DNA from 3 places in the Butyricicoccus sp. genome. Region 3 is predicted to be linked to each of the others. Evidence: riboswitches for the same ligand, from Rfam matches in the RefSeq annotation. Region 3 holds a riboswitch; each other region holds the start of a gene.
What was found. A riboswitch is a leader RNA that binds a small molecule or an ion and turns the genes downstream of it on or off. The one in region 3 is predicted to bind cyclic di-GMP.

Region 1 (2,261 bases), on a different contig from region 3:
CTGCGCTGTTTGCCGCGATGTTGATATTGGACGCAGTCGCGTAGATGCCGCCGCCGTAGCCGGATGCGATGTTGTTGCACAGTGCGCTGTTTGCCACGATGTTGATGTTCGTGGAAATATTTGCATAGATAGCACCGCCGTAGGAAGCGTTATTTTCTAAACAATTGGTGTTATTGCCAATCGTCAGTTCTTCTATCTCATGAACAGCAATGGCACCACCATAGACGGCGGAATTTTTCTCAAAGGTGCAGTCTGTAATATCGAGCGTTCCATGGTCAACATACACCGCTCCGCCCATATTATTTGTGACATTTCCCGAAAAAGCGGAGCCAGTAATGGCGCATTTCACATTTCTAGCCAGCTGAATTGCTGCTCCAGCAGCCTTTCCGGAGTGGTTTTCTTCAAAAGTGGAATTTACAATCGTTGTATTGCCACTGCGAGACTGTATTGCTCCGCCCTGATTTTTTTCAAACCGACATTTTGCAACTTCAAGGTCTCCTTCCCACTCAATTGCACTGCCGGAACCAGCATTTTTCAGAGTGCCGTTTTTCACAATAAGTTTTGAGGGCCAACAATTTGAGCTACCGGTTCGCCAGATACACTTCTGAGAATTTCCATCAATACTGTATTGGTTCAAATCGATGGTTAATTCGCCGTCAAAATTCTTAGTTACTTCAACTTTGACACTCTCTGTAATATCTTTCAGCAGTTCAATGGTGTCGCCCGGCTTAGCCGCTGCCATCGCGTCAGCAACAGTCGGATACATGGTATCGCCGATCTTTGCAGCGTTTTTCGGTGCTTCCGGTTCTGCCGGAGTTTCCGGTTCTGTCGGGTTCTCCGATTCTGCCGGAGTCTTCGATGTGGATGTGCTGCCTCCTGCAGTGGTGTTCTCACCTGCAGGTTTTACGTCCTCAGAAGGCTGACCGTCCTCGGAATTTGTGTCCTTAGGAGACTGGCCTTCCGTCTTAGGCGCTTCGGGGTTTGTGTCCTCAGAAGACTGACTGTCCATCTGAGACACTGCGGGATTTGCGTTTGTTTCATTTTGAGCAGCAGACTGAACCTGCTCCTGCGTTGTCATTTCTTTCTGCTCCGTTTCATCCGCTGCAAATGCGAACGGAGACATCGTCAGCATCATGGATGCCGCCAGAATGCTGGCTAAGAATCGATTATTTTTTCCTGTTTTCATCATGAAAACCCCTCCTTCAATAGTAAAAGACTACTATGAAGAAGCTGCATTAGGAAACCGGCTGCCATGCGGAATACCTTCCGTTTAGGCCCTTGGCTTTGCGAGACCGGCTTTCACCGATGGTGCCCTTGTCTGTACAACTTACTCCTTATCGAGTAGCACAGATGGTTGGTTCTTTTTGAAATGGCTGTTGGCAACGCAGAATGGTTGTTCAGTCTCCAAATAAAATACCCCCTTTACAGCGCGCATAGCTCTGCAAGGGGGTAACAAAGTACCTTTGGCAACCGGCTGCCATGCGGAAGAAAGTCTTCCGTTTAGGCCCATTTAGCTTTGCGACACCGGTTTTCACCGGCTGTGCCTTTGTCTGTACCTGTACCCCTTTACGGAAGTCATGCACAGAATTTTACGATCTTTTCTGTCGGCAGACACGCCGGACTGCATACACAGCCCTTTGCCTGCGCAGGACAGAAATCCTCCGGATCCTCTTCTTTAGTATACCATAAATGCCCGCGAACAACAAGCAAATACTGTAAAAACGAAGAAGAGTTTCAATCCGGAATCGCTTTTTATGCAAGAAATCGCCGCTGATCGGGCATAAACATATCCAATCAGGACCATTTGCATACAAAATAAAATGAAAAAGTGTTAAGCCGCAGCTACTGCAAGCGCATCGCTGGTGTTGGTGTAGGTCAGCGGAGATACACAGTCATGCAGGGTTTTTGCGTTCTTCACGCTGCGGGTAACCGCGTAGGTCAGATCAATCTGATACCACTTGCCATTCAGGTTTACCTTGTTCCAAGCATGGTAACTGGAGCCGACATAGCCCTTAGTCAGTGCGCACGGGATGCCCTGGCTGCGGCACATTGCTGCAAACAGCGAGGAAAAATCGTAGCAGATACCGGTAGTGCCCTTCAGGGTAGCGGCGGTATCCGGGATGTACTTGGTGATCTTGCCACTGGTGATCTCATTCACCAGCTTGTTATCATAAGTATAACGGCTTGCCATATAGTTGTAGATGGCGATAACCTTAGCCTCGTCGGTCTTAGCGTTCCTGCAGAGTTCAGCAGCCTTAGCG
Region 2 (2,261 bases), on a different contig from region 3:
ATGTACCAGTGAGCAGGGAGGACGGGTTAACAATCAGTATCAGCCAGCACGGATGCGAGATGGATTGCCCTAAGTGAATTTCAACGCCGATGGACTTGAACTGCGGCATCTGGTAATACGACAAAAGTCCTAATTTCCCTTTGCCGGTACAAATGCACTCGTTTTGTTCGATAATGTTCTGGATTTCGGAATATTTGCATTGTAATTTCAATGAAAAGGTGCGGATACCGTACTCATTCGTAATCATTTGCTGTTCCTCCGTTTCTGAGCGCATACCGTGCAGCGCTTGCAGGTTTTCGGCTCATGCTGCAGCATTTTGAAAAGGCTGTCATCGGTCGGAAACACGGATTTCGACTTGGTTACCTTCCTGAGCTGACGGTTAAAGCCTTCAATCGTGTTGGTCGTATAGATCAGCCGTCGGAGTTCTTGAGGAAACTTAAAATAAGTGCTGAGATTTGCCCAGTTATCCCTCCACGACTGAGAAATCTTAGGATACTTCTTGTCCCAGTGTCCTGCGAACGTGTCTAACGCGTCAAAAGCAGCCGGTTCATCTACTGCTGCGTAGACTGCTTTTAAGTCAGCCATAAGTGCCTTCAAATCCTTGTAGGAGACATATTTGCTGGAATTTCGAATCTGGTGAATAATGCAGTTTTGAATCTCAGTTTTAGGGAAAACTGCCTCAATCGCCGCAGAAAACCGGTCAAATTATCCGTACAGGCAATGAAAATATCCTCGATGTCCTGGCTGATGCTGGTCTGATTTTTCTGCAGCACCTTGGGGTCAAATTCGCTCTTGCGATCCCGCGGCACAGATACCTCTACATCGCCAGAACTGGTGCGCAGGGTTTTGCTGCTGTGCCCGTTCCGGCTATTATCCGTGTCCTTGTTCTTGTAGTCATACCGGTTGTAGCCCAGCTGATCGTCCAGCTCGGCCTCCAGACCGTTTTCCATGAACTCGGTGTTAGGTTTAAGTCTAGTCTGCCACATAGCCTCGATTGCGGTAATCTCTCCGGCACGCCATCGGGAAACAACCCGCTCGTAGTTGTCCGACAGCGGTATCGGCTTGCGTCCGGTGTACTGGCTCTTTGTCTTGGCAATGGCGATACCCTCGCGCTGGCGCTGGAGGATGTACTCGCGTTCGAGTTCTGCGACCGCCGCAAACGCCACAGTCAGCGTCATTGTCGCAACAAACACAATGATACTATTGTCGATAACAATCGTTTTTTTCATAACTTTCCCTCCTTGTTTTATCTGCCTTAACGGCTTCAAATTTAAATAAAAAAACGCTTTCAAGACATGGCTACTCATGACTTGAAAGCGTTTTTATATCTTTGTTGGAACAGCACAAAAGGGCAGAGTTTTACCTGCTCTGCGAGCAGTGTATTGCACCGCGAATCGGCTTGCCAGATTCTTTTTTCACGGCGTACACCTCCTTCTGCCCAATAAAGCGCAGAAGAGGTTAACAGCGTCTTCGTTGATGCTTGCAACCGGCTGTCATTGCGGCGTTCGCCGCCTTAGACCCTTCCGGCTTTGCGTCCCCCATCTTTTGATGGGTTTGCCTATCTCTCAGACACCATATATGTACCTGATTTTTGATTGCTATACCATAATCTGTATAAGCGCACAACTGGTCTGCTATACAATTCGTGTCATAAAAACGACATTTCGCGCAGCAATCTGATGAATATCACCGTTCGGATAGCACAGCTGCGCTGCGCTTGCCTGTCTGTACACGCGACCGTTTCATCCGGTGGACGCAGTACGGAGAGTGTGCTTTTTATTTCCACTGGGTGCGGTACTGATGCGGGGTAATGCCGGTGCTCTTACGGAACGCCATAATAAAGTGCGAAGCACTGGAGAAACCGCAGTTATCTGCGATGGTCTCAATACTCTGCGAGGTGGTGAGCAGCTGCTGCTTTGCGGCGCTCAGACGCACAGTCTGCAAAAACTGATGCGGTGTTGCCGACTGGTATTCCTTAAACTTACGCATATAGTAGCAGGTGCTGAGTGCAGCACGCTGGGACAGGTGTTCGATGGAGAGCGATTTGTCCGCAAAATTGTACGTCATATAGTCGGCTGAGTCCTGAATGGCGATCTCGAGATCGCTTTTTTTCTTTTCCCCGAGCACGAGCACGAGCAGAACGAGCAGCTTGTTGATCGTCAGGGAAATAATATGAGGATTGGGCTGGTTCTGGTGCACCGAGACCATGATGCGGCGGACACATTCCTCAATCTCGGCATTGCTTCCGGTGGGCAGGATGA
Region 3 (2,261 bases):
GCCGGATATGAAGCGGCTTTTTCGTATTGTATGCGCAGTTTTTGCAGCAGCTGCCCTCTCGATGGGCGTTACCGCAGCAGCAGTAAATGATGTTGTGGATATGAGTAATTCCACCCACGGTTATGTTACCGTAAACTACTCCTCGAGTGCAAGGCTCAAGGTTGGTATTCAGTACAACGACGGCAAGACCGTATTCCATGATTGCCCGAGCGGCAAGGATGCTTCCTTCTCTCTCGATAAGGGCAACGGCAAGTACACCGTAACGCTGTACCGCAACGTTTCCGGTACGTCCTATCAGCAGGTCGAGTCCAAGTCCATGAACGTAACCGTTAAGGACAGCTACGCTCCGTATCTGGTTTCCACTTCCGAGGTTCAGTTCTCCAAGGGTGATACGGTATCCGCTAAGGCTGCTGAGCTCTGCAGGAACGCCAAGACCGACGAGGCTAAGGTTATCGCCATCTACAACTACATGGCAAGCCGCTATACTTATGATAACAAGCTGGCAAATGAGATCACCAGCGGCAAGATTACCAAGTACATCCCGGATACCGCCGCTACCCTGAAGGGCACCACCGGTATTTGCTACGATTTTTCCTCGCTGTTTGCAGCAATGTGCCGCAGCCAGGGCATCCCGTGTGCACTGACCAAGGGTTACGCCGGCTCCAGCTACCACGCTTGGAACAAGGTAAACCTGAATGGCAAGTGGTATCAGATTGACCTGACCTATGCGGTTACCCGCAGCGTGAAGAACGCCAAAACCCTGCATGACTGCGTATCTCCGCTGACCTACACCAACACCAGCGATGCGCTTGCAGTAGCTGCGGCTTAACACTTTTTCATTTTATTTTGTATGCAAATGGTCCTGATGGGATACGTTTATGCCCAATCAGCGGCGATTTCTTGCATAAAAAACGATTCCGGATTGAAACTCTTCTTTGCTTTTACAGTATTTGCTTGTTGTTCGCGGGCATTTATGGTATACTGAAGAAGAGGATCCGGAGGATTTCTGTCCGGCTCGGGCAAAGGGCTGTGTATGCAGTCCGGCGTATCTGCCGACAGAAAAGATCGTAAAATTCTGTGCATGACTTCCGTAAAGGGGTACAGATACAGACAAAGGCACAGCCGGTGAAAACCGGTGTCGCAAAGCTAAATGGGCCTAAACGGAAGACTTTCTTCCGCATGGCAGCCGGCTGCCAAAGGTGCTTTATACCCCCTTGCAGAGCTATGCGCGCTGTAAAGGGGGTATTTTATTTGGAGGTTGAAACTGCATTGCATTCTGAGATTATCGCAAACCCACAAACACATGATCTGTGCGGCTCGTTGAGGAGCAAGTTGTACAGACAAAGGCACCATCGGTGAAAGCCGGTCTCGCAAAGCCAGGGGCCTAAACGGAGGTTTTTTTCTCTCCGCATGGCAGCCGGTTGCCAGAAATACATTTGCAATCCCTCTCGATCAGCATGCACGCTGACCAAGGAGGTATTCCTATGTTAAAAAAGAATATGCGTAAACGTCTGCTCGCAGGAGCACTTGCGACTATCATGGCGCTGACCATGTGCCCGACCTGGGCGCTGGCCGACGATGAAGGCATCACTACCCTTCCGGCACCGGAAGACCAGATGCCGGTTGTCGACAGTACTCCCGCAGAAGACACCATTCAAACTCCCGATGCTGGGACCCAAGGACAGCCTGAGGCTCAGGATCCTGCACAGGCACCGTCCGGCGGTACGGACATCGAGGAGACTGGCAATAATAGCAATTCCAATGAAAATGATTCTCAGAATAATGATGCAGTAAGCAATTCTCCGACGGATACAATTAGCGTGCAGGAGGTTCAAATCGACCGCGCATGGAATTGGCAGCAGGAAGCCAAGTACTTCGTGCTTCTGCCGAACCGTGATAAGCCGACGAGCGGCGAAAGCCAGGGCCAAGAAAGCTACCTGCCGAATGACACCTCGGACGGCGGCGTTACCGACCGCGACAATTTCAAAGGCTACAAAGGCTATCTGACCGCGAAGGGCAAGAAGATTGCTGATAAGAATTACAGCATCTACGATGCCACGAACGGTTATACCAAGATTGATGGCGTTGAAAGCGAATATCTGGATCCTCCGGAAAACCTCGGTTTCTTCACCAAGGCCAACTGGTCGGAAGATGGCAAAACCTACATCAAGGATTCCAATCCCTCTGATCCGTTCTCGGTACTGGGCGAAAACTTTAATGTGAATAATATTAGAGTTGTATGGTACACCATTAAGTATCAG

Region 1: linked by a shared signal. The riboswitch ahead of ACWVX6_RS10390 (S-layer homology domain-containing protein) and the one ahead of ACWVX6_RS01915 (S-layer homology domain-containing protein) in region 3 are both predicted to bind cyclic di-GMP.
Region 2: linked by a shared signal. The riboswitch ahead of ACWVX6_RS06390 (transposase) and the one ahead of ACWVX6_RS01915 (S-layer homology domain-containing protein) in region 3 are both predicted to bind cyclic di-GMP.

What each region holds. Positions count from the first base shown of each region.
Region 1 covers NZ_CDRQNY010000042.1:185-2,445, reverse strand. The annotation lists gene ACWVX6_RS10390 (S-layer homology domain-containing protein) at 1-1,189, opposite strand, end outside; cyclic di-GMP riboswitch class I at 1,236-1,323, opposite strand; cyclic di-GMP riboswitch class I at 1,463-1,555, opposite strand; partial or broken gene ACWVX6_RS10385 (transglutaminase-like domain-containing protein) at 1,832-2,261, opposite strand, start outside.
Region 2 covers NZ_CDRQNY010000013.1:58,582-60,842, forward strand. The annotation lists gene ACWVX6_RS06380 (hypothetical protein) at 1-247, opposite strand, end outside; partial or broken gene ACWVX6_RS06385 (IS256 family transposase) at 310-731, opposite strand; partial or broken gene ACWVX6_RS06390 (transposase) at 783-1,307, opposite strand; cyclic di-GMP riboswitch class I at 1,479-1,569, opposite strand; gene ACWVX6_RS06395 (helix-turn-helix domain-containing protein) at 1,777-2,261, opposite strand, start outside.
Region 3 covers NZ_CDRQNY010000003.1:66,202-68,462, reverse strand. The annotation lists gene ACWVX6_RS01920 (transglutaminase-like domain-containing protein) at 8-829, shown strand; cyclic di-GMP riboswitch class I at 1,106-1,198, shown strand; cyclic di-GMP riboswitch class I at 1,336-1,429, shown strand; gene ACWVX6_RS01915 (S-layer homology domain-containing protein) at 1,485-2,261, shown strand, end outside.